Regions from separate parts of the Brachybacterium sp. GCM10030252 genome, predicted to be linked through region 1. Evidence: predicted binding sites of a transcription regulator. Region 1 holds the regulator's gene; the other holds the start of a gene.

What was found. The regulator HrcA, encoded in region 1, represses chaperone genes, less so after heat shock. The targets are predictions, from matches to a motif close to TTNGCACTCGNNNNNNNCGAGTGCNAA.
Region 2: a site for HrcA is predicted at 2,938-2,964, ahead of groL (chaperonin GroEL). Genes of this name have one in related genera too.

What each region holds. Positions count from the first base shown of each region.
Region 1 is NZ_JBHTDM010000004.1:232,184-245,761, reverse strand. Features, by position in the region: gene ybeY (rRNA maturation RNase YbeY) at 1-70, opposite strand, end outside; gene ACFQRJ_RS02810 (PhoH family protein) at 67-1,119, opposite strand; gene ACFQRJ_RS02805 (histidine triad nucleotide-binding protein) at 1,126-1,488, opposite strand; gene ACFQRJ_RS02800 (NADPH-dependent FMN reductase) at 1,593-2,135, shown strand; gene ACFQRJ_RS02795 (16S rRNA (uracil(1498)-N(3))-methyltransferase) at 2,193-2,981, opposite strand; gene dnaJ (molecular chaperone DnaJ) at 3,011-4,135, opposite strand; gene hrcA (heat-inducible transcriptional repressor HrcA) at 4,256-5,266, opposite strand; gene ACFQRJ_RS02780 (DUF3097 domain-containing protein) at 5,456-6,352, shown strand; gene ACFQRJ_RS02775 (DUF4870 domain-containing protein) at 6,481-7,554, shown strand; gene hemW (radical SAM family heme chaperone HemW) at 7,792-9,021, opposite strand; gene ACFQRJ_RS02765 (MOSC domain-containing protein) at 9,018-9,743, opposite strand; gene lepA (translation elongation factor 4) at 9,740-11,626, opposite strand; gene ACFQRJ_RS02755 (M23 family metallopeptidase) at 11,769-12,419, opposite strand; gene ACFQRJ_RS02750 (alpha-E domain-containing protein) at 12,430-13,344, opposite strand; gene ACFQRJ_RS02745 (circularly permuted type 2 ATP-grasp protein) at 13,325-13,578, opposite strand, start outside.
Region 2 is NZ_JBHTDM010000003.1:227,116-242,721, reverse strand. Features, by position in the region: gene ACFQRJ_RS01110 (TRAP transporter substrate-binding protein) at 1-820, opposite strand, end outside; gene groL (chaperonin GroEL) at 1,100-2,749, opposite strand; gene ACFQRJ_RS01100 (LytR C-terminal domain-containing protein) at 3,132-3,752, opposite strand; gene ACFQRJ_RS01095 (DUF3263 domain-containing protein) at 3,849-4,178, opposite strand; gene ACFQRJ_RS01090 (uracil-DNA glycosylase) at 4,256-4,939, shown strand; gene ACFQRJ_RS01085 (hypothetical protein) at 5,021-5,707, opposite strand; gene treS (maltose alpha-D-glucosyltransferase) at 5,834-7,633, shown strand; gene ACFQRJ_RS01075 (hypothetical protein) at 7,952-9,226, shown strand; tRNA gene ACFQRJ_RS01070 (tRNA-Thr) at 9,527-9,598, opposite strand; gene ACFQRJ_RS01065 (hypothetical protein) at 10,274-10,753, shown strand; gene ACFQRJ_RS01060 (hypothetical protein) at 10,917-11,390, shown strand; gene ACFQRJ_RS01055 (hypothetical protein) at 11,396-12,184, shown strand; gene ACFQRJ_RS01050 (DsbA family protein) at 12,426-13,241, opposite strand; gene ACFQRJ_RS01045 (protein kinase) at 13,434-15,606, opposite strand, start outside.

The sequences.
Region 1 (13,578 bases):
AGCGGGCGAGTTCGACGAACTCGCGCTCGTCGATGCTGGTGGTGGTCTCGTTGCGGATCTCGATGGTCATGATCCATTGCCCTTCGTGGCGCGGCGTCGGGATTCGCGGTTGCCGCCGGGGCCGACCTCCCAGCGTCCGTAGGCCTCGACGATGTCGGTGACGAGCCGATGGCGGACCACGTCGCGCGGGGACAGCCGGCAGAACGAGATGTCGCCGACGCCGGAGAGGACCTGCTCGACCACTCGCAGTCCGCTCTTCTGGGAGCCGGGCAGGTCGACCTGGGTGACGTCGCCGGTGACGACCATGGTGGAGTTGAAGCCGAGGCGGGTCAGGAACATCTTCATCTGCTCGGGCGTGGTGTTCTGCGCTTCGTCGAGGATGACGAAGGCGTCGTTCAGGGTGCGCCCGCGCATGTAGGCCAGCGGTGCGACCTCGATGGTCCCGGCGGCCATCAGCCGCGGAATCGACTCGGGATCGAGCATGTCGTGCAGCGCGTCGTAGAGCGGCCGCAGGTAGGGATCGATCTTCTCGTTCAGCGAGCCCGGGAGGAAACCCAGCCGCTCCCCCGCCTCCACCGCGGGCCGCGTGAGGATGATCCGGTTGACCTCCTTGTTCAGCAGCTGCTGAACCGCCATGGCGACGGCGAGGTAGGTCTTGCCGGTGCCGGCGGGGCCGATGCCGAAGGTGATGGTCGAGGTTTCGATCGCCTCGATGTACTTCTGCTGTCCGAGGGTCTTGGGGCGGATGCTGCGCCCGCGGGAGGAGAGGATCGTGCGTGAGAGCACCTGTTCGAGCTGCTCGCCCTGGGCACGCTCGTCGCCGTACAGGTTCGCCGCGCGCTGGACGGCCTCGGCGGTGACGGCCTGACCGCTGCCGGCGAGTCCGATGAGACTGCGCATGATGTGCTCGCTGCGGCGCAGGGCGTCCTCGGTGCCGCGCAGGGTGACCTGGTGGCCGCGCACGTGGACATCGGTGTCGGGGACGGCGTCCTCGAGGGCGGCCAGGGCCTGATCGTTCTCGCCGAGCACCTGGAACGGGCTGAGGTGATCGGGGATCGCCAGCCTCCGTTCATGCACCTCGGGGGTGCGGCCCGGGGGCGGGTTCACAGCATCAGTCAAAGTCGGTCACATCTCTTCTTCTGCGAGCGATCCGCCCGCGAGGACGTGCGCGTGCACATGGAATACGGTCTGCCCGGCGCTGGCGCCGGTGTTGAAGATCAGACGGAAATCGCCATCGCCCAGGTCCGAGGCGACCTTCGAGGCGACGGAGGCGGTGCGGGCGAGCAGTTCGGGCTGCTCGGCCAGCTCCCGAACGTCGCGCCGGTGCCGGCGCGGGACCACGAGAACGTGCAGGGGCGCCTTCGGATGCAGATCCCGGAAGGCGATCACCTGATCGTCCTCGTACACGCGGTCCGAGGGGATCTCCTCGGCCACGATCTTGCAGAAGATGCAGTCGGGGTCGCGGTCGTCGGCGGCGGTGTTTCCCATGCCCGAAGTCTACGGGAGCGGTACCGGCCGGGAGCGAGTCATCGCACACGCGGCGCGTACCAGCTGGCCATACCCCGGCCGATGTATGAGAACGTTCAATCATCATGACTACGCTCGGAATCATCATCGCCAGTGCCCGCCCCAACCGTGTCGGGGAGCACGTCGCCCAGTGGGTCGCCGAGACCGTCGGCGACCGCTTCGACGTGGACCTCATCGACCTGCGCGAGGTCGCACTCCCCGCCTTCGACGAGCCCGTCGCCCCTCGGGCCGGTGGGGACAAGACGACCGCTCACGGCCGCAGCTGGGCGCAGCGCATCGCCGCGCTGGATGCCACCGTCATCCTCACCCCGCAGTACAACGGCTCCTACCCCGGCGCCCTGAAGAACGCGATCGACTTCCTCTACGCCGAGTGGAACGACCTGCCCACCCTGCTGATCGGTTACGGCTGGCGGGATGCGAACGAGGTGCTGCCGGTGCTGGAGGCGCTGATGACGCGCGTCGGCGCAGACGTGGTGGACACCATCGGGCTGGGCTTCGGCGAGGACCTCTCGGCCGAGGGCGAGCTGTCGGTCCGCGAGGAGAAGGTCGCTCAGCTGCACGAGGCCGCCGAGGCCCTGGCCGCCGAGGTTCCCGCGCACGCGGGCTGATCGAGGCTCCCGCGCGAGGTTCTCGCGCACCCTGGCTGGTCGACTCCCGCCGCAGGCTCAGCCCCAGCGCCCCACCAGGCTGCTGAGAACCGCGAGTGCCGCGGGACCGGCGGTCGAGGAGCGCAGCACCTCGGGACCGAGCAGGACGGAGCGGGCGCCCGCCGCATGCAGGGCGTCCAGCTCCTCCGGGGAGATGCCGCCCTCGGGCCCGACCACCACCATGATCTCCTCGGTGCCGTCCTCGCTCGCCCGGCGCAGCTGATCGGCGAGGTCCATCAGGCCCACCGATTCCTGCTCATGCAGGACCAGCACCAGCGAGCCGCCCTCGGTGCGCGACCTGACGTCGGCGACGAGCTCCTTGGTCGTCACCGGCTCGTCGACCGCGGGGATCCCCGCACGGCGGCACTGCTTCACGGCCGCTCGCACGGTCCCGGCCCAGCGCTGCCTGCCTTTGCGCAGCTTCTCCCCGCGCCAGACGGAGACGGAGCGCTGCGCGATCCACGGCACGATCCGATCCGCGCCCAGCTCGGTCGCGGACTCGATCGCCTGCTCATCGCGGCCACCGGTGGCCAGTGCCTGGACGAGGCTGAGCAGGGGCAGCCGCTGCACGGCCGGCGTCGGATCGGCCAGCAGCTCCAGCTCCAGGGCGTCCTTGTGCGCGACGGTCACCTCGGCGAGGACCTGCCGGCCGGGGGCGTCGGTGAGCAGCACCTGCTCGCCCACGCCGATGCGGGCCACCTTTGCCGCGTGCCGGCCCTCGTCGCCGTCGAGCGTGAGCGCCTCACCCGCGCGGGCGGCGGCAAGGGCATCATCGAGGACCAGGAAGCCGGGCGGGGTCGTCGGCATGGGCGCTCACCTCTCCCGTCGGCGCCGGCTCAGAACTCGCGCAGGCGGTCGCGGAGCTTGGCGAAGGGGCCGTGGCCGCGGCGGCGGGTGCTCTCGTCTCCCCGCATCGCGGCGAACTGCTCGAGCAGCTCCCGCTCCTCGTCGCTCAGCGAGGTCGGCACGGAGACGTCCAGGACGACGCGGATGTCGCCGCGGCGCTCACGGCGCAGCGGAGTCACCCCGAGGCCCTTGAGGGTGATCTCCTCGCCGGGCTGGGAGCCGGGCTTGACGTCGATCTCCTCGGTGCCGTCGAAGGTCTCCAGCGGGATCGTCGCGCCCAGGGCGGCAGAGGTCATGGGCACGGACATGGTCACCACGAGATCGTCGCCGTCGCGCTCGAACATCTCGTGCTCGTTGACCGCGAGCTCGACGAACAGGTCGCCGGCAGGACCGCCGGCCTCACCGGTCTCGCCCTCGCCGCGCAGCTGGATGCGGGTGCCGTTCTCGACGCCGGAGGGGATGCGCACGGTCACGCTGCGCTCAGCGGGCGTGCGTCCGTGGCCCGAGCAGGCGGTGCAGGGGGATTCGATGACGTCGCCGTGGCCCTCGCAGGTCGGGCACGGTGCCATGGTCACCATCTGGCCCAGCAGCGACTGGGCGACGCGCTGGACGTGGCCGCTGCCGTTGCAGGCGGTGCAGCGGGTGGGGCTGGTGCCGGGCTCGCAGCAGGAGCCGTCGCAGCGCTCACAGCGCACTGCGGTGCGGAAGGTGACCTCCTCCTCGGTGCCGAAGACGACGTCGCGCAGGTCGATCTTGACCCGGCGCAGGACATCGCCTCCGCGGCGCTGACGGGGCACCGGACCCTGGCCGCGGCCGCGCATGCCGGCGGCGCCGGCGAACATGTCGAAGATGTCGTTGAAGTCGAATCCGGCGCCACCGCCGCCGGGGAACCCGCCGCCCATACCCGGGCCGCCGCCCATGTCGTACTGGCGGCGCTTGTCGGGGTTCGAGAGCGTCTCGTAGGCCTGGGAGACCTTCTTGAACCGCTCGGAGGCCTCGGGATCGGGGTTCACGTCCGGGTGGAGGGTGCGGGCGAGCTTCCGGTACGCCTTCTTGATCTCCTCGGTGGAGGCGTCGCGGGAGACGCCGAGGAGCTCGTAGTAGTCATCGTTCACGGTGAAGGATCCTTACCGGGGAGTCGGGGCGTCCGGGGGTCGCGGCGTGCGGCGAGCGGGCGCGGGGCGGTGGTTGCTTGCGGTCGGGAACGCGGTGCGAGGCGTGCGCGCACGCGCGGGTCATTCGAGATAGCGGGAGACGTACCGGGCGATGGCCTGGACGGTGGAGATGCCGCTGACGTAGTCCATACGACTGGGGCCGAGGATCGCCAGGTGCGAGCCGGCACCGTACCCGGCGCCCACCACGGCCGCCTGCTGGAGGACCTGGTCCTCCAGCTCCGAGCCGATGCGCACCTCGACGGACCCCGGCGAGGCGTGCATCTCGGTGAACAGCCGCAGCAGCACCAGCTGCTCCTCGAGCACGTCCAGCAACGGCTCCACATCCCGCGCGAAGTCCTCGGCGGAGCGGGCGATGTTGGCGGTCCCGGCGAGCATGATGCGGTCCTCGGCGCGGGTGGCGGCGAGGGCCGACAGCGCCTCGGTCACCTCCGCGACGGAGGCCTTGTCCGCGTGCGGGGTGACCTCCAGCAGGTCTGCCACGGGCCGCTCGAGGTCGGTGACCTCGCGGCCGGCGATGTAGCGGTTCAGCTGGTCGCGCAGATCCACGTAGAACTCGGCAGGCCGGGCGGCCAGCACCGGGACGGTGCGCTGATCGACGCGGCCGGACTCGGTGATCAGCACGATCAGCAGCAGGGACTCGGCGACCTTGACCAGCTCGACATGACGGATCCGGGCCTGGCGGCGCGCCGGGTACTGGACCATCGCCACCTGCTGGGTGAGCTGAGCCATCAGCCGCACCGTGCGACCGAGCAGCTCCTCGACGTCACCGGCGTCCTCGAGCAGGGTCTGGATGGCCCGGCGCTCAGGGGCCGAGAGCGGTTTGACCGTCGCCACGTGGTCGACGAAGGCGCGGTAGCCCTTGTCCGTGGGAACCCGGCCGGCCGAGGTGTGGGGCTGATGGATCAGCCCCTCCTCCTCCAGCACCGACATGTCGTTGCGCACGGTGGCGGCGGAGACCTCGAGCTCGTGCCGCTCCAGGAGGGACTTGGAGCCCACGGGCTCACGCGTGGAGACGTAGTCCTCGACGATCGCGCCGAGGATCTGCAGCTTCCGGGCGTCCGTGTCCCTCACCTCCTGCTCTGCGTACGGACATCTCGATCTCGATGTCGGCTTCCGGCCGGTGCTCGAGCCGCTCGCGGGCCGACGGGCTCCTGGACGCCGACGGATCACCGGGAACGAGGCTGGCACCTACCGTTGCCGAGTGCCAATCCTACGCGTCCCCGGCGGGGCTCGCAGGGAGGTGTTCGCCACCGGTGTACGGTGTCGCGCGTGCCTGCAGCATCCGATCGCTTCCCTGACCGGTACGGCTCCGACGTGCTCTCCTCCGGTCCGCCCGCTCATCATCGCCGCCGCCCCGTGGCCCGTGAGGTCGCCGCGCAGCGCGACCTCGTCGTCGAGGAGGCCTCGACGGGCTTCACCGGGGCCATCACCCGCGTCGAGAAGATCGCCGGTGAGCTGATCGTCGAGCTGGAGGACGGCCGCGGCAAGCGCCGCACCTTCCCGCTGGGCCCCGGCTTCATGATCGACGGCAAGCCGGTCGTGCTCACCCGTCCCGCGCCGCGCAGCCAGGCCCCGGTGCGCAAGCGCTCCGCGAGCGGCTCGGTCTATGTCGAGGGGGCGAAGGCCCGCACCGCGCGTGCGTCGCGGATCTGGGTCGAGGGCACCCACGACGCCGAGCTGATCCAGAAGGTGTGGGGCCATGACCTGCGCATCGAGGGCATCGTCGTGGAGCAGCTCGAAGGCGCCGACAACCTCGTCGAGCGGGTCCAGGACTTCGGGCCGTCTGCCGGCCGCAGGCTCGGGATCCTCGTGGACCATCTGGTGCCCGGCTCCAAGGAATCGCGGATCGCCGCCGAGGTGATGAGGCTTCCCGGTGCGCGGGGCAACGTCTCCGTGCTCGGGCATCCCTACGTCGATGTGTGGCAGGCGGTGCGACCTGCTCGGGTGGGCCTGACGACGTGGCCCCACATCCCCAAGGGCACCGACATCAAGGTCGGCACGCTCGCCGCGCTCGGCTGGCCCCACGCGGACAAGGCAGACGTCGGCCAGGGCTGGCAGCGGATCCTGGCGACCGTGCGCTCGTATGCAGATGTCGAGCCCTCCCTGTCCGGACGCATCGAGGAGCTCATCGACTTCGTGACGGTCGACCCCAGCTGATTTAGCGGGGGAAATCCCCCACCGGACCCGGCGGTTCGCCCTGGAGACCTGGGCCACTGCGCTCGTTAGGCTGGTCGTGTCAGCCCGACGCCGGCCCGAGGGGCCGGCCCGTCCTCGAAGAGGGAATCATGAGCCAGACTCCGCATCCACACGATCCGTTCGGCACCGAGCCCGCCACTCCGGCACCCGGCTCCGATCCCGCTCCGGCCGACAGCAGCTCGCACGAGGAGACCGGTCAGTCCGTGCCCGGCGCGGGCCCTGCCGAGGCCTCGCAGTCCGCGGCCGCTGACGAGCCCGGCGCCGGGCAGACCGAGGCGTCGCCTCGCGGTCCCGCCGGCGACGACGAGGTGGGCAGCCCCACCTCGGATCCGGCCCTGCACCCGCACGACCCGTACGCGTACGACGCCGGCTCCCAGTCCGCGGCCACCTCGCCCGGCGGAACCGCCTCGGTGCCGCCCGCCCAGGACCCTTCGGCCTCCGGACCGGCAGGCGCACAGGATCCGTACGGGGTGCCCGCTTCACCCGCTGCCCAGGATCCGTACGAGGTCCCGCCGTCGGCTGATGGCCAGCCCCACTACGCCGCGCCGGCTTCCGGTGCCGGCGCCGGTGCCGGACAGGGTGGCTACCCCGGCGGTGCCCCCGGCCGCAGCGGCCCGCAGAACCCGTACGGCGCGCAGGGTCAGCCCGGCGGTCAGCACCAGTACGGTGCCCAGGGTCAGTACGGGCAGCAGAGCCACGGCGCTCAGGGCGGAGCGCCCGGAGCGGCCGACCTCAACACGCCGCCCCCGGGAATCAAGGGCGTGCACGACGGCCCGCTGAGCGGTCAGCCGATGCAGGATTCTGATGCCAGGACGTGGGCTCTCGTGGTCCACCTCGCCGCCCTGCTGCAGTTCGCGATCCCGTTCTTCGGTGGCCTTGTCGCGCAGATCGTCCTGTTCGTGATCTTCAAGGATCGGAACCGGTTCGTGCGCTACAACGGCGCCGAGGCGCTGAACGGCACGATCGCCGCCATGATCACGTCCTTCGTCCTGGGGATCGCCTTCGCGATCATCACGGTCATCACCCTGGGGATCGGGTCGTTCCTGTTCGGTCTGCTGTTCATCCCCCAGGTGGTCCAGGCGATCTTCGCCATCATCGGCGCGGTGAAGGCGTACCAGGGCGAATGGTGGAACTACCCGGTGAACCTGCGTCTGGTGAAGTGACGTCCCGGCCCGGTCCGCGGACCGGGCCGGCCGTGACCGTCAGCGGGACGTGGATCGCATCTGCCGCCCTATACACCGGGCACCCTCGATTCACGTCCCGTCGGTGGTCACCAGCTACGACGAACGCGGCGCACACAGCAGAACGAGCAGCATGACGTCACTCCAGGCGCTGGCATCACGGTGCTCGCGAAAGCGGCATCGCGTCGTTCCCGGCGCCGGCGCGCTGCAACCGTCGGCTCAGGACACGAGGTCGCGGATCACCGCGTCGGCGAGCAGACGACCCTGACGAGTCAGCACGGCACGTCCCTCGGTCAGCGCTTCGGGCTCGAGATGGCCCCGGTCGCGGTGGACGGCGAGCATCGCCCTGGTCTGCTCCGGAACGGCCTCCACGGCCAGCCCGTCGGCGATCCGCAGTTCGAGCATGATCCGCTCCACGGCGCGGTCCTCGTCGGGCACCTGCTCCGAGTCGGCGACCGGGAGGGAGCCCTCGGCCAGGGTGGCCGCGTACCGGCTGGGATGCTTGAGGTTCCAGGAGCGCAGCCCGTCGCGATGACGGTGCGCACCGGGGCCGATCCCCCACCAGTCCCCGCCCCGCCAATAGGCGAGGTTGTGCCGCGAGCGCTGCTCGGGGGTGCGCGCCCAGTTCGAGACCTCGTACCAGTCGAGCCCCGCCGCGACGGCGAGGTCGTCGACCAGCTCGTACTTGTCGGCCATGTCGTCGGGATCCGGGGCCTGGAGCTCGCCGCGGCGCAGTTGACGGGCCATCGCCGTATTGCCCTCGATGATCAGCGAGTACGCGGAGAGATGGTCGATGTCGCAGGCCAGGGCGGCCTTCACGGATGTCTCGACGTCGGCGAGGGTCTCCCCCGGTGTGCCGTAGATCAGATCCAGGCTGACGTCGAGCCCGGCTTCGCGGGCCCAGGCCACCGCCTGCGGGACGCGCTCGGGGTCATGCGTGCGGTTCAGGGTGGCCAGCACCGAGCGCACGGCGGACTGCATCCCGAAGGAGACGCGGGTGATGCCGCCCTCGGCGAGTCGGGCTAGGGACTCCCGGGTCACGGAGTCGGGGTTGGCCTCGGTGGTCACCTCGGCGTCCTCGGCCAGCGGGATGAGGCCGCGGAGGTGATCGAGCATCGCGACGAGATCGTCGGCCGGCAGCAGTGTCGGCGTGCCGCCGCCGAAGAACACCGTGGAGACCCTGTCGTAGGTGTACCCGGCGGCCGCGTCCTCGGCGAGGGTCAGATCCATCTCGGCCATGGCATTGGCGGGGTACTCCGCCTGCGAGCCGCCGCCGCCCAGCTCGGTCGCCGTGTACGTGTTGAAGTCGCAGTAGCCGCAGCGGACGGCGCAGAACGGCACATGGATGTAGACCGACAGCTCGCGCCCGGGGCGCGGTGAGGAGGTGGCAGTGCGCGCCGGGGCGGTGCGGGCCCCGGCCGTGGCGGCGCCGGTGTCCAGGACTGTCATGCCGGGGCCGGTGCCAGACGTTCCACCCGCCGCTGCAGCTCGCGGTGCAGGGCGATGCCGGAGCTGCGTGACCAGTCCGCCAGGCGACGGGCCTGGTCCCGGTCCCGCGCTCCGCGGTAGATGCCGGCGACCGTGATGCCGTGGCCCGGGGTCTCGTCGACGACCATCGCGTCGCCGGCCGTGATGGCGCCCGGCCTGAGCACCCGAAAATACACGCCCGTACGGCCCCGCTCATGGTACATGGCGCGGAAATCCTCTCGGCCGATCCACCGGGCGAACGTCGCGCACGGGGTGCGCGGCGCGGTCACCTCCAGCAGAGCGGTCCCGACCCGGACCCGCGCCCCGAGCTCGAGATCATCCACGGCAAGGCCGCCGACGTGCAGGTTCTCGCCGAGGGAACCGGCAGGGACCTCGCGGCCCAGCACCTCGGCCCAGTGCGCGGATTCCGCGGCGTCGAGAGCGTAGACGGCCTGGTCGGCGCCACCGTGGTGCTTGCGATCGGCCTGGACGTCGCCGTATATGCCCAGCTCGGCGACCGGCACCGGCCCGTCGACGGGGCGCTTGTCGATGCCCGTGGTGCCCACGCTGCCCGAATCGGGCCGTAGCTGGGAGACGACGCACACGGCCTCGATGGTCCCGGCGGAACCGGCCGGCAGAGTCGGGGACCCCGCGATATCGGTGACGAGGGAGGTGGTGGCGAGGGAGGTATCGGGAAGGGTCACTTCTTCTTGCCGTCCTTGGCCTTGCCATCGCCGCCGCTGGCGCCGTCGGAGGACAGGGCCGCGATGAAGGCTTCCTGCGGAACCTCGACGGATCCGATGTTCTTCATGCGCTTCTTGCCCTCCTTCTGCTTCTCCAGGAGCTTGCGCTTGCGGGAGATGTCACCGCCGTAGCATTTGGACAGCACGTCCTTGCGCATCGCGCGGATGTTCTCGCGGGCGATGATCCGGGCGCCGACGGCCGCCTGGATGGGCACCTCGAACTGCTGGCGCGGGATGAGGTTCTTCAGCTTTCCTGCCATCTCGACGCCGTAGCCGTAGGCCTGGTCCCGGTGCACGATGGCGCTGAACGCGTCCACGGGTTCGCCCTGGAGGAGCATGTCGACCTTGACGAGGTCGGCGGTCTGGGAACCGGCCACGTCGTAATCGAGGGAGGCGTAGCCGCGGGTGCGCGACTTCAGCTGGTCGAAGAAGTCGAAGACGATCTCCGCCAGAGGCAGGGTGTAGCGCAGCTCGACGCGATCCTCGCTGAGGTAGTCCATGCCGCCGAGGTTGCCGCGCTTGGACTGGCACAGCTCCATCACGGCCCCGATGAATTCGCTGGGCACGAGGATGGTGGCCTTGGTGATCGGTTCGCTGATCTCGCGGATCTTGCCGCTGGGGAAGTCCGAGGGGTTCATGACCTCGACCTCGGTGCCGTCCTCCATCACCACCTGGTACACGACCGACGGGGCGGTGGAGATGAGGTCGAGGTCGAACTCCCGCTCCAAGCGCTCCCGGATGATCTCCAGGTGCAGCAGTCCCAGGAAGCCGACGCGGAAGCCGAAGCCCAGCGCCGTGGACGTCTCGGGTTCGTAGTTCAGGGCGGCGTCGTTCAGCTTCAGCTTGTCCAGGGCATCCCGCAGCACGGGGTAGTCCGAGCCGTCGATCGGGAACAGCCCGGAGTAGACCATCGGCTTGGGCTCGGAGTAGCCGGCCAGGGGGTCGGTCGCGCCGCGCACGGAGCTGGTGACGGTGTCACCGACCTTGGACTGGCGCACGTCCTTCACCCCGGTGATCAGGTACCCGACCTCTCCCGGGCCGATGCCCTGCGTGGGCTGGGGCTCCGGGGAGCTGACGCCGATCTCCAGCAGTTCGTGCTGCGCCCGGGTCGACATCATGGTGATGCGCTGGCGGGACGTCAGGGACCCGTCGAAGACGCGGATGTAGGTCACCACGCCGCGATAGGTGTCATAGACGGAGTCGAAGATCATCGCGCGGCAGGGGCCGTCCGCGTCCCCCGTCGGCGGCGGAAGCGTCTTGACGAGATGATCCAGGAGGTCCTCGACCCCGAGCCCGGTCTTGCCGGAGACGCGCAGGACGTCCGCGGGATCGACGCCGACGAGCTGGCCGATCTCGGCCGCGTACCGCTCGGGGTCCGCGGAGGGAAGGTCGACCTTGTTCAGCACGGGGATGATGGTGAGGTCGTGCTCCATGGCGAGGTACAGGTTCGCCAGCGTCTGGGCCTCGATGCCCTGGGCCGCGTCCACCAGCAGGATCGCGCCCTCGCAGGCGGCCAGCGACCGGGAGACCTCGTAGGTGAAGTCGACGTGGCCGGGGGTGTCGATCATGTTCAGCGCATAGTTGACGCCGTCGACCTGCCACGGCATGCGCACGGCCTGGCTCTTCACGGTGATGCCGCGCTCGCGCTCGATGTCCATCCGGTCGAGGTACTGGGCGCGCATGGCGCGCTCCTCGACCACGCCGGTCATCTGCAGCATGCGGTCGGCCAGCGTCGACTTCCCGTGGTCGATGTGCGCGATGATGCAGAAGTTGCGCAGGCGCTCCTGGGGTGTCGACGCGGGAAGGATGTCCCGGGCCTCGTCGGCCGCGATCCTCGGGGTCACCGGCTTACGTCCTCTCCTCGTTCGTGGTCCCCCGCACAGTCACGGGGCATCGGTTCATCGTCTCATGAAGGGCCGCGGCCTTCCCGCCCCATCCCCGGTCACAGGTGGACGTCACATGCCCGGGCAGCGCCCGGGCGGCCCGTCATCCGGCGTCGACGACCTCGCCGTTCCGGGGCAGCCCCGCGGGGCAGACGGCCGGCGGGAAGCTGAAGGGAACGGGACCGGCGGCCGACGGGTCGGCGGCGTCCATCGCCTGGAGATGCAGGTGCGGTTCGGTGCTGTTGCCGGAGTTTCCGCACCGTCCGATCTGTTCACCGGCCCCCACGGTCTGCCCGGGGCGCACGGTGACGCTGCCGCGCCGCAGATGGCACAGCGCCACGAACACCGCGGGGCCGGGACGCTCTGCCTGCAGGATCACGTGGTTCCCGGCCAGTGCGGGCCATCCCTCTGCTGCTCGACGCGCCTGGCTCAGGGCGTATCCGATCGAGGGGATGCCGCGGTGTGCCGCATGGTCCTCCGCGGCGTCATGGATCGCGTGGACGGTCCCTGCCAGCGGTGCCAGCACCGGCCTGCCGAAGCCGGGGAACTCCGCCGGCGCCTGGGGCCGGAGCAAGGACATGACCGTCAGGGGAGCGGTCCGGTCGCGAGCACCGACCGGGACCAGGTCGATCGAGTGCGCGAGGGCGAACAGCTCGGTGCCGTGACTGGGCACCCGGTTCGCCGGGCTGTTCTGCGTGAGCCAGCGCCCCCGGACGGGCAGGGAGAGCACGAGCCGTGCCGACGGTGGCGTCACGACGACTCGCTCAGTTGGCCGGATGGAAGTAGGTCGTCCCCAGCGCGCGGGTGACGGCACCGGTGACCATCTGCAGCTGCTCCATCTCGTCCTCGAAATCCGCCACGATGTCATCCAGCGACCGGAAGCGCAGGCTCGCCGCTGCGCGGCCGACGATGCGGCGGCCCGGTTCGGACGTGCCCATGCGGTCGAAGGAGTTCCCGTGCAGCTTGGCCAGGGTCTCGAGGGCTTCGTCCACCTCCAGCAGGCAATGAGCCGCCGAGCGCGGGAAGATCGAATCCAGCAGCAGGAACTCGATGGCATGGGAGGCTCGCACGCGCCCGCGGTAAGAGCGGATGTAGGCCTCATGGGCGCTGCAGCTGCGCAGCAGCATCACCGTCGCGGCATCGGAGGAATCCTCCAGGTCATGGGCTTGAAGGATGCGCGCCGACATGTCCACGCGCTCCAGGAGCTGGCCGATGCGCAGGAACAGCCAGGCCTCGTCACGGGTCATCGAGGCATCCACCAGGCCGTTGACCACCGCGCAGCGGTCCTTGGCGAACTGGAAGGCGCCGTGCATGCGGGAGGGCCGGACCCCGCGGGGCATCCCCAGCGAGGTCGTGTTCAGCGATTCCCACACCTCTGTCGAGAGCACTTCGCGGGCGCCCCGGGCGTTCTCGCGCGCGGTCTGGAGGGCCCCGGCGACCGACGAGGGATTCTGCCGGTCGGTCACCAGACGGTCGAGCACGCGCTGGACCGTGAGATCGCTCTGCTCGATGTCCTGGACCCCGAAGATCTCGTAGACACGGTCGCAGGCGAGGGGGGCCTCGTGGGTCGCGTCCTCGGTGATCGACTGCAGCTTCACGTCGAGGATCCGGGCCGTCTGATCGGCGCGCTCGACGTAGCGGCCGATCCAGAACATCGAGTCAGCGATCCTGCTGAGCATCGTCGGCCCCCTTCTCGCTCTGGCGCTGGTCGGTGGCGGCGGACGGCTTCGCCCCGTCAGGATCACTGCCACCGGGCGGCTGCAGCCCGTCCGCCTCGCCGGGGCCCGCCGGCTGCGAGCCGTCTCCCGCGGGCTCGGTGGTGACGATGCCCGGAAGATCCTCGGCAGCAATGCTCTGCCCCTGGACTCCGTCCGCTCCGGCGAGCTCCGACTCCGGGGCGTCCTCCGCATCGA
Region 2 (15,606 bases), on a different contig from region 1:
CGGTATTGGCCAGGAAGAAGTCGAAGCCGATGAGGTGATTGGTCAGCGTGTAGTGCGTGGCGACCTCGTAGTGGCGCTGGGTGACGTAGCTGATCTCGTTGTTCTCGGCGCCGTCGAGCACACCGGCCTGCAGGCCGGTGTAGACCTCGCTGTAGGCCATCGGGGTGGGGACCCCGCCCATGGCGTTGATCAGGTCGAGGAAGATCTTCGACTCCTGCACCCGGATCTTCAGCCCCGAGAGGTCGTCGGGGGACTCGATCGGGCCCGGGGCGGTGTAGAGGTGGCGGCTGCCCTGGGTGAAGCCCCCGAGCACCGTCAGCCGCATGTCGGGTTCGAGGGAGGTGAACAGCTCCCCCACGATCGAGTCGTCGAGCATCACCCGGTTCTGGTGGTCCATGTCGTCGAAGACGCCGGGGACGTTCATCGGCAGGAACCGGGGCGAGGAGTTCTCGATCTGGGTTCCGGAGATGGCCGCCATGTCGATCGCGCCGTCCGAGACGAGCTGGACGGTCTCCTGCTGATCGCCGAGCGAGTTGTTCGCATAGACGCGCACGCCCCACCGGTTGTCCGTCGCGGCGGCCAGACGCTCCCCGAAGTCGAGCAGGGCCCCGTAGCTGGGATGGTCCTCGGCCTGGCCGAGCGAGACGGACAGGATCCGGTCGACGTCGGTGACTGCTCCGGCGCGGGAGACGCAGCCTCCCAGGAGCGCTGTTCCGGCACCGGCCACGGGCAGCGCCGTCAGGAATCCACGACGCCCGAAGCCTTTCCCGGGTGGCCGCTCTCCCGCGGTGGCGCGGGGGACGTCTCGTCGACGAGACATCGTTGTTCGCACTGCATTCCTCCTCGAATGGACATGCCGCGGCGCTCGGGGCGCGATGTGCGCACCCCCGAGGGCCGTGAAGCCGGATCAGCGTGCCAGGCGCGCAGAATCCGGCATCAACCCTTGCCACGCGTTGCCGGGGCCGGGGCCGGCAGGGACGCGGACATGCCCGGGACCGGAGCATGCGAAGGGCCCCGACCCTCCCTCAGGAGGATCGGGGCCCTGCACTCGCACGGGACGAGCGACACGGGATGAGCCGTGCGGCAGGTGATCAGGAGATCACATCATGCCGCCCATGCCTCCCATACCGCCCATGCCACCCATGTCGTCGCCGCCACCGCCGGCCGGCGCCTTGGGCTCCGGCTTGTCGGCCACGACGGCCTCGGTGGTCAGGAACAGGCCCGCGATGGACGCGGCGTTCTGCAGCGCGGAGCGGGTGACCTTGACCGGGTCGATGATGCCGGCCGCGACCAGGTCCTCGTACTCGCCGGTGGCGGCGTTGAGGCCGTGGCCGACGGGCAGGTTCTTGACCTTCTCGGCCACGACGCCGCCCTCGAGACCGCCGTTGACGGCGATCTGCTTGAGCGGGGCCTCGACGGCGACCTTGACGATGTTCGCGCCGGTCGCCTCCTCGCCGGTGAGCTCCAGCTTGTCGAAGGTGTCCTTACCGGCCTGCAGCAGCGCCACGCCACCACCGGCGACGATGCCCTCGTCGACAGCGGCCTTCGCGTTGCGCACAGCATCCTCGATGCGGTGCTTGCGCTCCTTGAGCTCGACCTCGGTGGCCGCGCCGGCCCGGATGACGGCCACGCCGCCGGCCAGCTTCGCCAGGCGCTCCTGGAGCTTCTCGCGGTCGTAGTCCGAATCCGAGTTCTCGATCTCGGTGCGGATCTGGGAGACGCGGCCGGCGATGCGCTCGGCGTCGCCGGAGCCCTCGACGATCGTGGTCTCGTCCTTGGTCACGACGATCTTGCGAGCCTGGCCCAGCAGGTCCAGCTCGGCGGTCTCCAGCTTGAGGCCGACCTCCTCGGAGATGACCGTGCCGCCGGTGAGGATCGCCATGTCCTCGAGCATCGCCTTGCGGCGGTCGCCGAAGCCGGGAGCCTTGACGGCCACGGACTTGAAGGAGCCGCGCAGCTTGTTGACCACGAGCACCGCGAGGGCCTCGCCCTCGACGTCCTCGGAGATGATCGCCAGCGGCTTGTTGGACTGGATGACCTTCTCCAGCAGCGGCAGCAGGTCCTTGACCGAGGAGACCTTCGAGCTGAGCAGCAGGATGTAGGGATCCTCCAGGACCGTCTCCTGGCGATCGGAGTCGGTGACGAAGTAGGGCGAGATGAAGCCCTTGTCGAACCGCATGCCCTCGGTGAGCTCCAGCTCGAGGCCCATGGTGTTGGACTCCTCGACCGTGATCACGCCTTCCTTGCCGACCTTGTCGAGGGCTTCGGCGATGAGCTCGCCGATGGCCGGGTCGGCCGCCGAGATGGCGGCGGTGTTGGCGATCTGCTCCTTGGTCTCGACCTCGTGGGCCTGGGACAGGAGGGTCTCGGAGACCGCGGCGACGGCCTTCTCGATGCCGCGCTTGAGCGCCATCGGGCTGGCGCCGGCGGCGACGTTGCGCAGGCCCTCCTTGACCAGGGCCTGGGCGAGGACGGTGGCGGTCGTGGTGCCGTCACCGGCGATGTCGTCGGTCTTCTTGGCGACTTCCTTGACGAGCTCGGCGCCGATCTTCTCGTAGGGATCGTCGAGTTCGATCTCCTTGGCGATCGACACGCCGTCGTTGGTGATGGTGGGGGCGCCCCAGGACTTCTCGAGCACGACGTTGCGGCCCTTGGGGCCGAGGGTGACTCGGACGGCGTCGGCGAGCTGGTTCATACCCCGCTCGAGGCCGCGCCGGGCCTCCTCGTCGTAAGAGATGAGCTTGGCCATTGTGGAATCTCTCCCGTGTGGTGTGGTGTCCACCCGACCCTCGTGCCCGCGACGGACGGCACCCCACGCCGTGTTCATGTCCCACGGCGCCGGATCCCTCACGGGGCCGGAATGTTGGTGGCCGGCGAAGCAGCGGACTGCTCCCCGGACAGGCTCACGACTCTCGAGGGCGGCCTCGCCGATCGGCGCTGTCACTCTCGATCATCGAGTGCCAGATCATCATAAGCACTCCGACCCGGAGAGTGCTAACCCTAGGCGGCTTCTTCTGGCAGCGGAACCTCCGGGGAGTCCATTCGCCCGACGATGCAGAACGCGCGCCGCCCTCCCGGATCGGGGGTCGACGCGCGCCCTGCATGCGTGAGAGGCCTTCGGCCTGCGGGATTCAGCCCTCGCCGCCGCCGTCCTCGCCGCCGCCGTCCTCGCCCTCGGCGTCCGCGCCGGGTTCGTCGACAGCCACGAAGGTGATGCGTGCGTCGTACTCATCGCTCTGACGGGCCTCCCCGGCACCGACCTGCTGGGCGAGCGCCTGCGCGCTCTCGGCGTCGGCCTCGTCGCGGTAGAACACGACGGGCTCCTCCTGCGTGTTGTCCGCGGTGGCGACGCCGACCTCCGTCCATCCCTCGCCCTCGAGGGTCTCCTCCCAGGTTCCGGCCAGCCCGTTGATGCCGCCGGCATTGACGACCAGCACGGGAGTGGACAGATCCGGCTCCGGGGCCGGCTCCTCCTCGGTGGTCGCCTCCTCGCCGTCGGCGGGGGCCTCCTCGCTGGACTCGCTCGCGGCGGGTGTGGTGGGGTCCTCGGCCCGCTCGTCCCCGTTGCCGCCCATGCCGCCGATGAGGAAGAGCAGCACGACCAGCATCACCACGGCAGCGCCGATGATGATGATGTAGAGCAGGTTCTGGCGCCAGAACGGCTCCTCGGCGCGGTGGGCGCCGTGGAAGGAGGCGCTGTCCGCCTCCTCGTCGAAACGGTCCGGCGGGTAGGGATACTGGGAATCAGCCACGGCCCCATTAAACCTGCTCCGGGCGGCAGGTTGTCGGAGCACACGCCCCGCACGTCGGCTCGGCACGGACCCGCCTCGGCCCGGGTCGGTCCTCGCTCAGGCCACGCGATCGGCGCCGCGCGCAGGGACGGCGCCGTGCTCGGAGGTGCGCTGCGAGCGCAGCCGGTTCACCAGTGCCGGGGCCGCCCTCAGCGCCGCCGGCTCGTCGAGCAGCGTGTTCAGCCTCACGTAGTAGCCGACCTTGGAGATCCCGATCTCCTCGCGGATCGCGCGCTCCTTGGAGCCGACGTAGCGGAACGTCCGCGATTCCAGGGCGAGGATGCGCTGATCCAGATCCGACAGCTCCGAGGAGGCGGTCGGCGGGGCGTCCTGCGAGCCCTGACGGGCCGCGTCGGGCTCCGCAGAGGCGTCGTGGTCGGAAGGCATGGACCGACAGTACGGCTCCCGAGGCGCCGGTCATCGGCGGCGCGCCGCACCCCTGGCGCGGATGGAAGACTGGTCACATGCCGCAGCCGCTCACCGAGATCATCAGTGCCGATTGGGCCCGCGAACTGTCCCCGGTGGAGGACCGCATCCATGCCCTGGGCGAGTTCCTGCGCGCCGAGGTGGACGCCGGCCGGGGATACCTTCCCTCCGGCGACCGGGTGCTGCGCGCCTTCACCCGCCCGATGGCCGACGTGCGGGTGCTGATCGTCGGCCAGGATCCCTATCCGACGCCGGGACATCCGATCGGCCTGTCCTTCGCCGTCGAGCGCGATGTGCGTCCGCTGCCCCGGTCGCTCGCCAACATCTATACCGAGCTCGAGGACGACCTGGGGATTCCCCGCGCCGTGCACGGGGACCTGACCGCCTGGCAGGACCAGGGGGTGCTCCTGCTGAACCGGGTGCTGACAGTGGCACCCGGCAGCCCCGCCTCCCACCGTCGGCGCGGTTGGGAGGAGGTCACCGAGCTCGCGATCCGCGCCCTGGTGGCACGCGGCGGTCCGCTGGTGGCGATCCTCTGGGGCCGCGACGCCCAGTCGCTGATCCCGATGCTCGGGGGCGTGCCGCACATCGCCAGCGCCCATCCCAGCCCGCTGTCGGCCTCCCGCGGCTTCTTCGGGTCCCGGCCGTTCTCGCGGGCGAACGCGCTGCTGGAGCAGCAGGGCGCCGCACCGATCGACTGGCGCGTGGAGCAGCCGGACTGACCCCGGGTCTGTCGCATCCCGGGGTCGGCGCAGTGCGTCCCGAGACGTGGACCGGGCCGGGGCGGCCTGCGGACGGTGTCCCTACGCCCAGGTCCAGCTCTCCAGGATCTGCCGGAGCTCCGGGGAGATCTCCGTGCTGCCGTAGGTCTCCACGACGATCTGCATCACCTGGTCGCCGACATCGGCGCAGTAGGTCTCCGAGACCACGTCCTGGTCCTCATGCGTCCCGGTGGCGCGATAGGCCACGAGCTCCTGACCATCGAGCTCGACGGGATCGATCTCAGTGGCGTCGCCGGTCTCGTCCCAGCTGAAACCGAGGAACGCGGACTGCTGCTGGCACTCCGCCTGGGCGTGGAGGTCGCTCGAGAAGAGGTAGACGTCCAGAGAGTTGCCGGCGTAGGCCTCGTAGTCCTCCTCGTCGATCTCCTCGTCGCGCAGCTGGATGAGCAGCCCGGTCTCCGCCTCCTCCGAGGTGACCTCGCCCGCGATCCACCCCGCCGGGTACTCGAGGCTGAAGGTCTCCTCCTCGAGGCGCTGGGCCTGGGCGGCAGTGGTCTCCGTGCCCGATCCGTGGTCGCGTCTCTGCGTGGCGAGATAGATGACTCCGCCGGTCACGGCGAGCAGCAGCAGCACGATCACCAGCCCGGCGCAGCCGAGCATGACCCACATCCCCGTCCGCCGGCCCTGCTGCGGCCCCGCGGCCTCCGGCGGCGGCATCTGCCCGCCCGTCGGCACTCCCCCGTGCCCTGTGTGGGGTGGCTGCCCCATGGTCCCTCCTGCCCCCGAGATCGACACCCGCCGACAGCACCGCCCGCGGGTTCGGGACCATGGTACGGAGCGCACTAGTGTGGTGGCACGTCGAGCGACAGCCCGCCCTACCGCCGCGGAGGAACGATGCCCCTCAATGCCGCCCAGTTCTCCCCTCAGGGACCCGGGGTCGACTACGACCCCCACTGGTACCGCAAGGCCGTGTTCTACGAGGTGCTCGTGCGCGGCTTCGCCGACGGCAACGGTGACGGCAGCGGTGACTTCACCGGCCTCATCGAGAGGCTCGACTACCTGCAGTGGCTGGGCATCGACTGCCTGTGGCTGCCGCCCTTCTTCGCCTCCCCGCTGCGCGACGGCGGCTACGACATCTCCGACTACGAGGCCGTCCTGCCCGAGTTCGGTTCGATCACCGACTTCGAACGCCTGGTCTCCGAGGCCCACCAGCGCGGGATCCGCGTGATCATCGATCTGCCGATGAACCACACCTCGGACAAGCATCCATGGTTCCTCGAGTCCCGGTCGGATCCCGAGGGGCCCTACGGCGACTTCTACGTGTGGTCCGACACCGACGAGAAGTACTCCGAGGCCCGCATCATCTTCGTGGACACCGAGGAGTCCAACTGGGCGTTCGACCCGGTGCGCCGCCAGTTCTACTGGCACCGCTTCTTCTCCCACCAGCCCGACCTGAACTTCGAGAACCCCAAGGTCCGCGAGGCCATGTTCGACGTGGTGAAGTTCTGGCTGGACAAGGGCGTGGACGGATTCCGGGCCGACGCCGTGCCCTATCTCTACGAGGAGGAGGGCACCGACGGCGAGAACCTCCCCGCCACCCACGAGTTCCTCGCCGAGCTGCGGGCCTTCGTCGATGCCCGCTGGCCCGGCAAGGTGATCATCGCCGAGGCGAACCAGTGGCCGCGCGACGTGGTCGCCTACTTCGGGACCGAGGAACGGCCCGAGTGCCACATGTGCTTCCACTTCCCCGTGATGCCACGACTGTTCTACGCCCTGCGCGAGGGCAACGCCCGTCAGATCGTGGAGATCATGGCCGACACCCCGGACATCCCCTCGGGTGCCCAGTGGGGCACCTTCCTGCGCAACCACGACGAGCTGACGCTGGAGATGGTCTCCGGTGAGGAGCGCTCGGCGATGCTCGGCTGGTACGCCCCTGACTCACGGATGCGCGCGAACGTCGGCATCCGCCGGCGGCTGGCTCCGCTGCTGGACAACTCCCGCTCCGAGCTGGAGCTGATCCACGCGATGCTGCTGTCGCTCCCCGGTTCACCGTTCCTCTACTACGGCGATGAGATCGCCATGGGCGACAACATCTGGCTCGATGATCGCGACGCGGTGCGCACGCCGATGCAGTGGACCCCGGACCGCAACGCCGGGTTCAGCGAGATCACCGACCCCGGCAAGCTCTACCTCCCGGTGATCCAGTCGCTGGTCTACCACTACGCCACCACCAACGTGGAGGCGGAGATGGCCCACTCCGGGTCGATGCTGCACTTCGTGCGGTGGATGCTGGCGGTGCGACGTGAGCACGACGCGTTCGGCATGGGCAGCTATCGCAACATCCCCGCCGACTCGGACCGGGTGCTGGCCTTCACCCGCACCTACGACGGCGCCGAGTACGGCGAGGACGCCGAGGAGCACGCCGAGACGCTGCTGTGCGTGTTCAACCTGGCCCCGCACCCCGTGACCACCACGCTCGAGCTGGGCGGGCTGGGCCGACGCACGGTGCGCGACCTGTTCGGCGGCCACGAGTTCCCGCCGATCAGCGACGACGGGAAGCTCATGGTCATGCTCGGCTCCCAGGGCTACTACTGGCTGAAGGTGCGCCCCCTCCATCCCGACGGGGAGCCGATGACGGTCACCACGGCACTGCCCGTCGTGCCCGAGGAGGAGGACGCCTCCTCGAGCATCTGATGCTCGCGGGCACGCGCTCCGTACGCTCGCGCCACAGGCCACAGGCCACAGGCCACAGGCCACAGGCCACACGGCGCACGCCGCACGCCACACGCCACACGCCACACGCCACACGCCACACGCCACACGCCCCGACCCTGTTCGCGCGCTGGCGTGCACGCCCGCAGCCCTCGGATGAGGAACTGCCGCCGACGTGCCGCTGCCCACGTCGCGACCATCGAGAACGCTCCGTTCGAGCGTCCCGGAGCCGGCGGCGGTATCGTGCGCGGTCGGTAAGGGTCCGATCCGGGCCGCGGTACGAGTGAACGGGAGGCGACGGTGACGACACCACGATCGAGGGCCGAGGAGGCCCAGGATCCGAACACGTCGCCGGAGCGGCTGCTGGAGATCACGCAGCGCCACCCCCAGCTCCACGGCCTCGTCGTGCGCAACCCGTCGTGCCCCGAGGTGGCACGTCAGTGGATCCTCGCGACCAACCCCTGGGCGAAGGACTCGTTCGACGCCGAGTCCGATACCGCTCCGACCCGTACGGTGCCCGCCGACAGCACGGAGTCCGACGACGAGGTAGCGACCCGCGAGGCGGCGACGGGGGCGAGCACCGCAGCCCTGCCGCCGCTGGCCGATGCGACACCTACTTCAGCCACACCGGCGGCAGCCAGTCCCACCGAGGACGACCCCTACGCCACCTCGGTGTGGGGCGATTTCGCCGACGCGGGCGGGTCAGAGGGAGGGGCATCGTCGCCGGCACAGCCCGGCCCGGCGGCCGGCCGCACCGGCGAGAGCCCCACCGTGCGTCTCGCTGCCGGCAGCTCCGCAGTACCGCTGGGCCAGACCAGCCCGGTGACCCCCGCCCCTGTGCCGGCGCAGCAGGCCCAACCAGGGTCACAGCCCCCGCCGCCGCAGAGCCAGCCGCAACCCCAGAACCCGTGGGGGCCTGCCGCCGCAGCTGGTGTCGCCGGCGGCGCGGCGAGCGGCCCGGGGCCGCTCGAGGTCGGCACCGGCGGCGGCACCGCCCCGCCCGACGAGGATCCCCCGGATCGACGCCGCGCCTGGTTCGCCTGCGGCGGATGCCTGGTGCTGGCTCTCATCCTGCTCGTGGTGGCAGGCCTTGTCGGCCGGGCCTGGCTGACCGAGGACTCCGGGGACTACGACCGCAGCACGGCAAGCCCGACAACCTCCGAGGAGCCCTCGGAGACGGCGGAACCCACCGAGGAGGAGACGACGGAGGAGGAGCCGGTCTCCCCCGCTCCCGAGGATGCCCAGGAGCTGGAGACGATCAGCTCGCCCACCGGGAACATCTCGTGCCGGCTCGGCGAGGACAGCGTCGGCTGCTCCCTCGGCGAGGAGCACTACTCCGACGCAGGACTCGAGGACTGCGGCGACGAATCCTTCGCCATAGCGGTGGCCGCTGGTTCCCCGGTCCGCAACTGCGGGCAGACCTACGGGGGCAGCTCGCCCCAGACCCTCGAATACGGTCAGAGCGCCGTGAACGGCGATGTCGCGTGCACCAGCAGGTCCGACGGGATGACGTGCTGGAACACGAAGACCGGCAAGGGATTCATGGTCAGCCGCTCGACGTACGAGACGTTCTGAGCGGCCCGGGCAGGTCAGTGCTTGCAGGTCGCAGCTGCTCAGCCCCCCGGCCAGGGATGCCACCGTCAGCACGGTTCCGCCGATCACCGCGAGGATCCCGATGATCTCCATCGGGATCCAGAAGACGGAATGCGGGCCGTGCCTGCCGATCACCCGGCGCCCGTCCTCGAGGACCTGGGCGATCATCTGATCGGCCTCGTCACGGCTGCGCGGACGCAGGTGACAGGCACCTCACGGCATTCCCCTGATACCGATCGCTCCGAAAGACATCCCGGTGCGGGGCGCCGTGACGGGGTTTCGAGCTGGAGACGAGATTCGAACTCGCAACCGCCTGTTTACAAGACAGGTGCGCTACCGTTGCGCCACTCCAGCGGGTGGCTGTACTGCCTGGTCACAAGCGTATCAGGACCACCTGCGGATCCGCGCAGGGATTTGAACACATCGCCCCAGAGGGTTGAGCCTGCAAGAGCGTACCGCGCCCATTTCACCATCGCTGCATGCCGCTCCCAATAGGATCCCGGCCGACGCACACGCCCGCGGATGGGTATGCTCCGGCCACCAGCATCCGACTGCGACAGCCGACGGCACGTCGTCGGGTGGGCTTCGTGCAAATGCGGCGGCGGCCCACGCCGAGCTGCCACCGAACATGGATATGCGTCGAGTGCGGCCACCGCACCGCCGTCGAGTGCACCGGGCAGGTCGGGACTGGGTCGAGGGACTGGTACGGATGCGGTGACAAGCTCAGTCAACTACTCTCCGGGGACGCGGTACGGAGAATAGCGGGAGCGGCAGATCAGTCGCATGGATGCGCGATTGCGCGCGCTGAGGCGCGATCAGACCGAGCGAAGGCTTGCGAAGCTGAAGTCGAGACTGAGCAGACGACGGCGCGTCAACAGAGGGCTGCTACTGCGAACGAGCAGTGGATGCGACGGCGAGCGCAATCTACCGGGTATGGCGCGCGAACGGACGCTACTACGTCTATGCGAACTAGTCACGGTTCGGTCACCACGCCACTCCGCGCGGACGGCCGCCCATACGATCAGTCTCATGCGTGCCCGCTTCCTCACCCTGGCCTTCGCATCCCTTGCGCTCGCGGCCTGCACTTCGGGCTCATCCAAACCGGTGAACTCAGCCACTTCCGAGACTGCGACCCCGCCGCCGCTGGTGCTGACGGTAAACGTCACAGACGTCGTGCCGCTACAGATCGCGACGAATAAGGACGATAAAGAGTGCTATCCCTCCGCGGTGACCGTAGGGGCTTCGGAAAAGGGAGCCCAGCATCCGAAGATCACAGTGCGCGATGCGGACGGGACCATAGTGGGGACCGCTGACGTTTCGGTGTCGGGATCGTGGACCGAGGATGGATGCACGATGCCAACACTCGTGGGAGAGGTGCCAGCGTCTGACTTCTACACACTCGCCCTCAAGGGCGACGGGGGGATCTTTAAGATCGAGTCGCACGAGTTCGAGAAGACGGTGGAGGCTGAACCAGTGGATGGGGAGCTCGTCGTGGAGTGGGAGCTGTGAGCAACGAGGATGGAATGCTCGCGGCGTCCGGTGTGAGCGCCGGAGTGTCGACGGTGGTACAGCGGGGCGCGGCCGTGTCGACGGTGGTACGGCGGGGCGCGGCCGTGTCGCTGTCGTTGCTCTCGCACGAGCGGCAGGACCACGAAGCAGAGGGCAGCAGATCGTGACCCGCGGACCGTCGGGCAGCTGGATCGACAACGAACAGACCATGCACCTAGTCGATCCCAGCACCCCCACCGCACTAGAAGGGGACCTGATCTGGACGCAGACGGAGACCACCACGGTCCGTGGCGTCGTCGCCGTCGATGCACCCAAGGGCGACTGGGAGGAGCTCCGGGTGGAACTGCACGTGACGCCCATGCGTCCGGAGCGGTTCTTCGCGAGCTTCGTATGCCGGGCGGGCTGGATCCGACGACTCTGCGTGAACAAGCAGCACAGACCTATTGACGGCACCCACAAGCACCGTATCGTTGCAGGAGCAGAAGACTGCTACGAGCCCGATGACATCCCGCCGGTTCTCGTCCAGCCCGATGTGCCGCCCGGGACCTACGAGGCAGTGTTCAGGGCCTTCGTCGCCGAGTGCACGATTGTCGTACCCTCGACGTTCCATTGGGCATCACCGTGGGAAGGAGCGTGATCTCGATGGACTCCAACGGCATCACCTCCGCACTGATGCGGCAGCTTCTCGAAGAGACTCGGGTCCGCCCCTTCGGCGAGGGCTTCCTCGTGGACACCCCTCTGGCGTACTCCGACGGAGACACCGTGACAATCGGCGTGTTCCCTCTCGGCGGCGGGTTCCGTGTCACAGACCGCGCCGAGGCCATCGACCGACTCGGCGAGGCTGGCGTCGGCCTAGCCAAGACGAACCGCACGACAGAACTAATCGACATGCTCCGTCGACGGGCGCAACTTTCGCCCGTCGACGCGCACGAACTCGAAGTGGCCGACTACGTTTCACAGGCCACGCTAGCGGCAGGAATCCTCCATGTCGCCCGGGTCGCTCAGAGTATCGAACACTTGCGTTGGACCATGAAGGAACCTACGCCCCAGCCCTATCGTGATGTCGTCATTGCGGAAGCCCAACAGATCGCGCGACGACATCACTGGAACAGCCGAGCGAACGCGCGCGTCCACTTGCGGGGAGGACAGGAACGTCGATTCACCGCAACGGTGAACGTGGGCAAGCGCACTGGGTACGTTCAGGCGCTGGCTCTCTCAGACCGAAACGCTGCAGTCGAGCACGCCTATTACATGTTCAGCGAGCTTGACGCAGAGCGTGAAGCCAAGCTGGCGGTCGTCGACATGCGCTCGGCAACGTGGCCCGAAGCTGACCTCTCTGCCATCGAGAGGACAGGTACCGTCGTCCAATTCAGGCGGCCGGATGACCTTGAACAAGCGCTCGTGAGGCTAGAAGCTCCGGCCTTAGCCTGACGCGTCTCGACTGTCCGCGGCCCCCATAGCGTCCCCATAATCTCGGACCGGCGACCATCAATGCGGTTCCCGCACCGTCACACTGTTCCCGCAACGCTGACACCCGCTACCGTTGCGCCACTCCAGCGGGTGGGGCCGGCCGACGAATCGACCGGCCCCGAAAGTGTAGAGCAGGTGGCCCGAGCGCTACCACGCGGTGAGCGCTACCACGCGCATCTGCCTGCTCGGCTGAGCTGGCCGCTCAGCCCTGGCCGGCGTCGGAGGCGCCGCCGGCGTCGGAGGCGGAGCTGCCGCCCGCGGCCAGCACCGCCTCGCGCAGGGCGCCCGGCGTGGACCAGTCCTCGAACGCCGTGCCGTCGATCGCGACGTAGGGGGTGCCGCCTCCGGCCTCCGCCCCGTAGGGATCGGCGACCTGTCGCACCCACGGCTGATAGGTGGCATCGGTGATGCAGCTCTCCACCTCCGCCGAGGCACCGGCTTCCTGCGCGTAGCCCCAGATCTGCTCGTCCGTGAGGCCGGCCGAGCCCTCGGCCGGCTGGTTGGCGAACATCAGCTGCTGGAAGGGGATCACATTGTCCGGGTTGTCCTCGTAGACGCACACCAGGGCGCTGGCCGCGCGGGAGGAGAAGTCACCGGTGGTCGACTGGGTGTCGAGCAGGCGGCGCGGGACCAGATGAAGCGTGGCCTCCTCGTTCTCCACCATGGTGGCGACGTCTTCGCCGTTGGTCTCCTCGAACTGCCCGCAATAGGGGCACATGAAGTCCAGGTGCAGCTCGACGACCGGCTTCCCGGAGTCCTCCGGGGCGCCGAGCTCCAGGTACGGCTGGTCGGCACTCATGCCCTCGGGGACCGCGACGGGGCCGGCCGGCTGCTGCGACTGGTAGATCAGGTAGCCGAGCCCGCCGAGGATGGCCAGTGCCACCACAGTGATCGCGGCGATGACCACCGTCCGTACCGAGCGCTGGCGGCGCAGCTCGGCCTGACGCTGTGTGCGCAGAGCCTCTCGCTGGGCCTCGCGGCGCTCCTGCGCGGACTTCGACGAACCGGACGCGGCCATGATGCTCCTTGCCCCCGGACCGGGGCTGCGGTGGAAGACAGGTCGCAGGGAGTTTAACTGCCCGAGTCTGAGCATTGCTGATCACGCCGACGCGGCTGCTGCCGGCGAGCGCATGCACGTCGGCGCCGCCGGTGCGCTCGGCATCACCGGTGCGCTCGGCGCCGTCGGTGCGCTCGGTCTCGCCTGCGCGACTCAGCCGCGCCAGAGGCCGATGTCGTCCAGCCGTGGCCCGGCCGGGAAGGGGAAGTAGTCCACCATTCCCTCTCGCGCGAGCAGGGTCGTGACCACTGCGGCCAGCAGGAGCAGGAGGAGGCCCACCACCACGGCGCTCCAGACGAGGTCGGGCGCGGCCGCGTCCAGCATCCGGTGCGCGCCGGTGCGGGTGGTGCGGCTGCCGAGGCCGACCCACGTGATCAGCAGCGTCACCGTGATCGCGATGGCGAACGCGACGCCGTCGGGCGGTGGCGTGCCCTGGGCGAGGGTCCATGCCGCATCCACGGCCACGCCCACCAGCACACCCAGGATCAGAGGGAACAGCGCCTGCAGCGCCATCTCCAGCAGCCCGAGAACGAACCCGAACGGTGCGGAGAGACCGGCGGCCCACCGGGGACCCGCGCCCGTGGAGCCGCGCAGACGCTTCCGCTCGACGGACCGGTGGGATCTCTCCCACGTGCGGGCGAGCGCGCCGAGCAGCAGCATCAGGGCCAGCGACACGTACGGGGCGACCGCAGCCAGGGTGATGATCAGCAGGTGCCCGATCCACACCAGCAGCGGCCTGCGGGGCGGCGGCACGGGCATGGGCGGCGCGCCGGCGCCGTACGGCGACTGACCCGGATACTGCGACTGGCCCGGGTACTGCGGCTGGCCTGCGGGCTGCGGGTGATCAGCGGGCTGCGTCGGCGCCGCGACCTGCTGTCCGGCATATGACTGGGGTGGATACGGCTGCTGGGCGTATGCCTGCGGCGGGTACGGCCGCTCGGCGTATGCCTGCCTCGTCGGAGAGGGCGGGATCGACTGCTGCGGGGCACGCTGCACGGGGCGTCCGGCGGCTCCCGCCGGCCCGGCGTGGCCCTGCCCCGGGCCGGTGGCGCTCTGCTCCGGGGCGGGCACGGCCGGGAACCGGCGGGTGGGTGGCCCTGTCACCGGCAGCGTCTCAGTGGCAGGTTCGGACGGCGACTCGACGCGGGGCAGCGCCTCCGTGGGTGCCTCGACGGGAGTGCTCACGCGCGGGAGGCTCTGCGTCGCCCGCTCACCGTCCGGCACCGCCGGCAGCACCTCCGTGGCCGGGTCACCCTGTGCGCCGCCGGCCGGCGGGGCCTGCCGGGCGGTACCCGCAGGGCCGGTGCCCTCGCCCGCGGAGCTGCCGACCGGCGCGGTGGCGTCCGTCTGCCCGGCGGCCTCCTGCTCGGCATCGGTCTGCCCGGCCGCATCGGCGCCGACGACGGGCAGGACCGCCGTACGACCGTTCGCATCGAGGGCCTCCGTCGGCCCCGGGTCGTCGTAGTAGCTCAGATCCAGCTCGGCCAGCCGCGCCAGCAGGTCGTCGGGATCCGGCCGCTGCGCGGGATCGGACTGCAGGGCCGATCGCAGCAACTCGCCGAGCTCGCTCGGCATGCCCTCGAGGTCGATCTCGCCGCGCTCGGCGCGCAGGAACACCAGGTCCGCCCGGCCGCTGCCGTAGGGCTCGCGGCCCGTCGCGGCGAAGGCCAGCAGCGCGGCCCACGCCCACCAGTCCCCCGCCTCCCCGGCGCGATCGGTGCGGATCACCTCGGGATCCAGATAGGCGGCCGTGCCCATCACCAGACCGGTCGAGGTCAGGCGGGACTCCTCCGCGGCGATCGCGATCCCGAAGTCGATGATCACCGGGTCCAACCGGTCCCCGTCGGGATCGAAGACCGCCAGGTCCTCCTCGGAGGCGCCGCGCAGCAGGACGTTGCTGGGCTTGAGGTCGCGGTGGATCACACCGGCGCGATGGATGTCGCGCAGGGTCTCGCCCATGACCAGGCCGAGCTCCCGCACTGCCTCCGGGTGCAGGCCACCATGGGCGCGCACGGCATCCTCGAGCGTCGGCCCCGGGACGAACTCGGTGACCACGAAGGCGTCGGAGGAGTCCAGCTCCGCATCGAGGATCCGCACGATGTTCTCGTTGCGCACCAGCTTCTGGGCGGCGACCTCGCGCGCGAGGCGCTCACGGGCTCGAGGGTCATCGGAGATCTCGTGACGCAGCAGCTTCAGGGCGACGTCCCGTCCGTCCGCGTCGTGGGCCCGGTAGACGATGCCCATGCCGCCCGCGCCGATCCGGCCCAGGACCTCGTAGCCGGATTCCTCGGCCAGCGCCATCAGCCGCGGGTCACGGCGGGCGCTG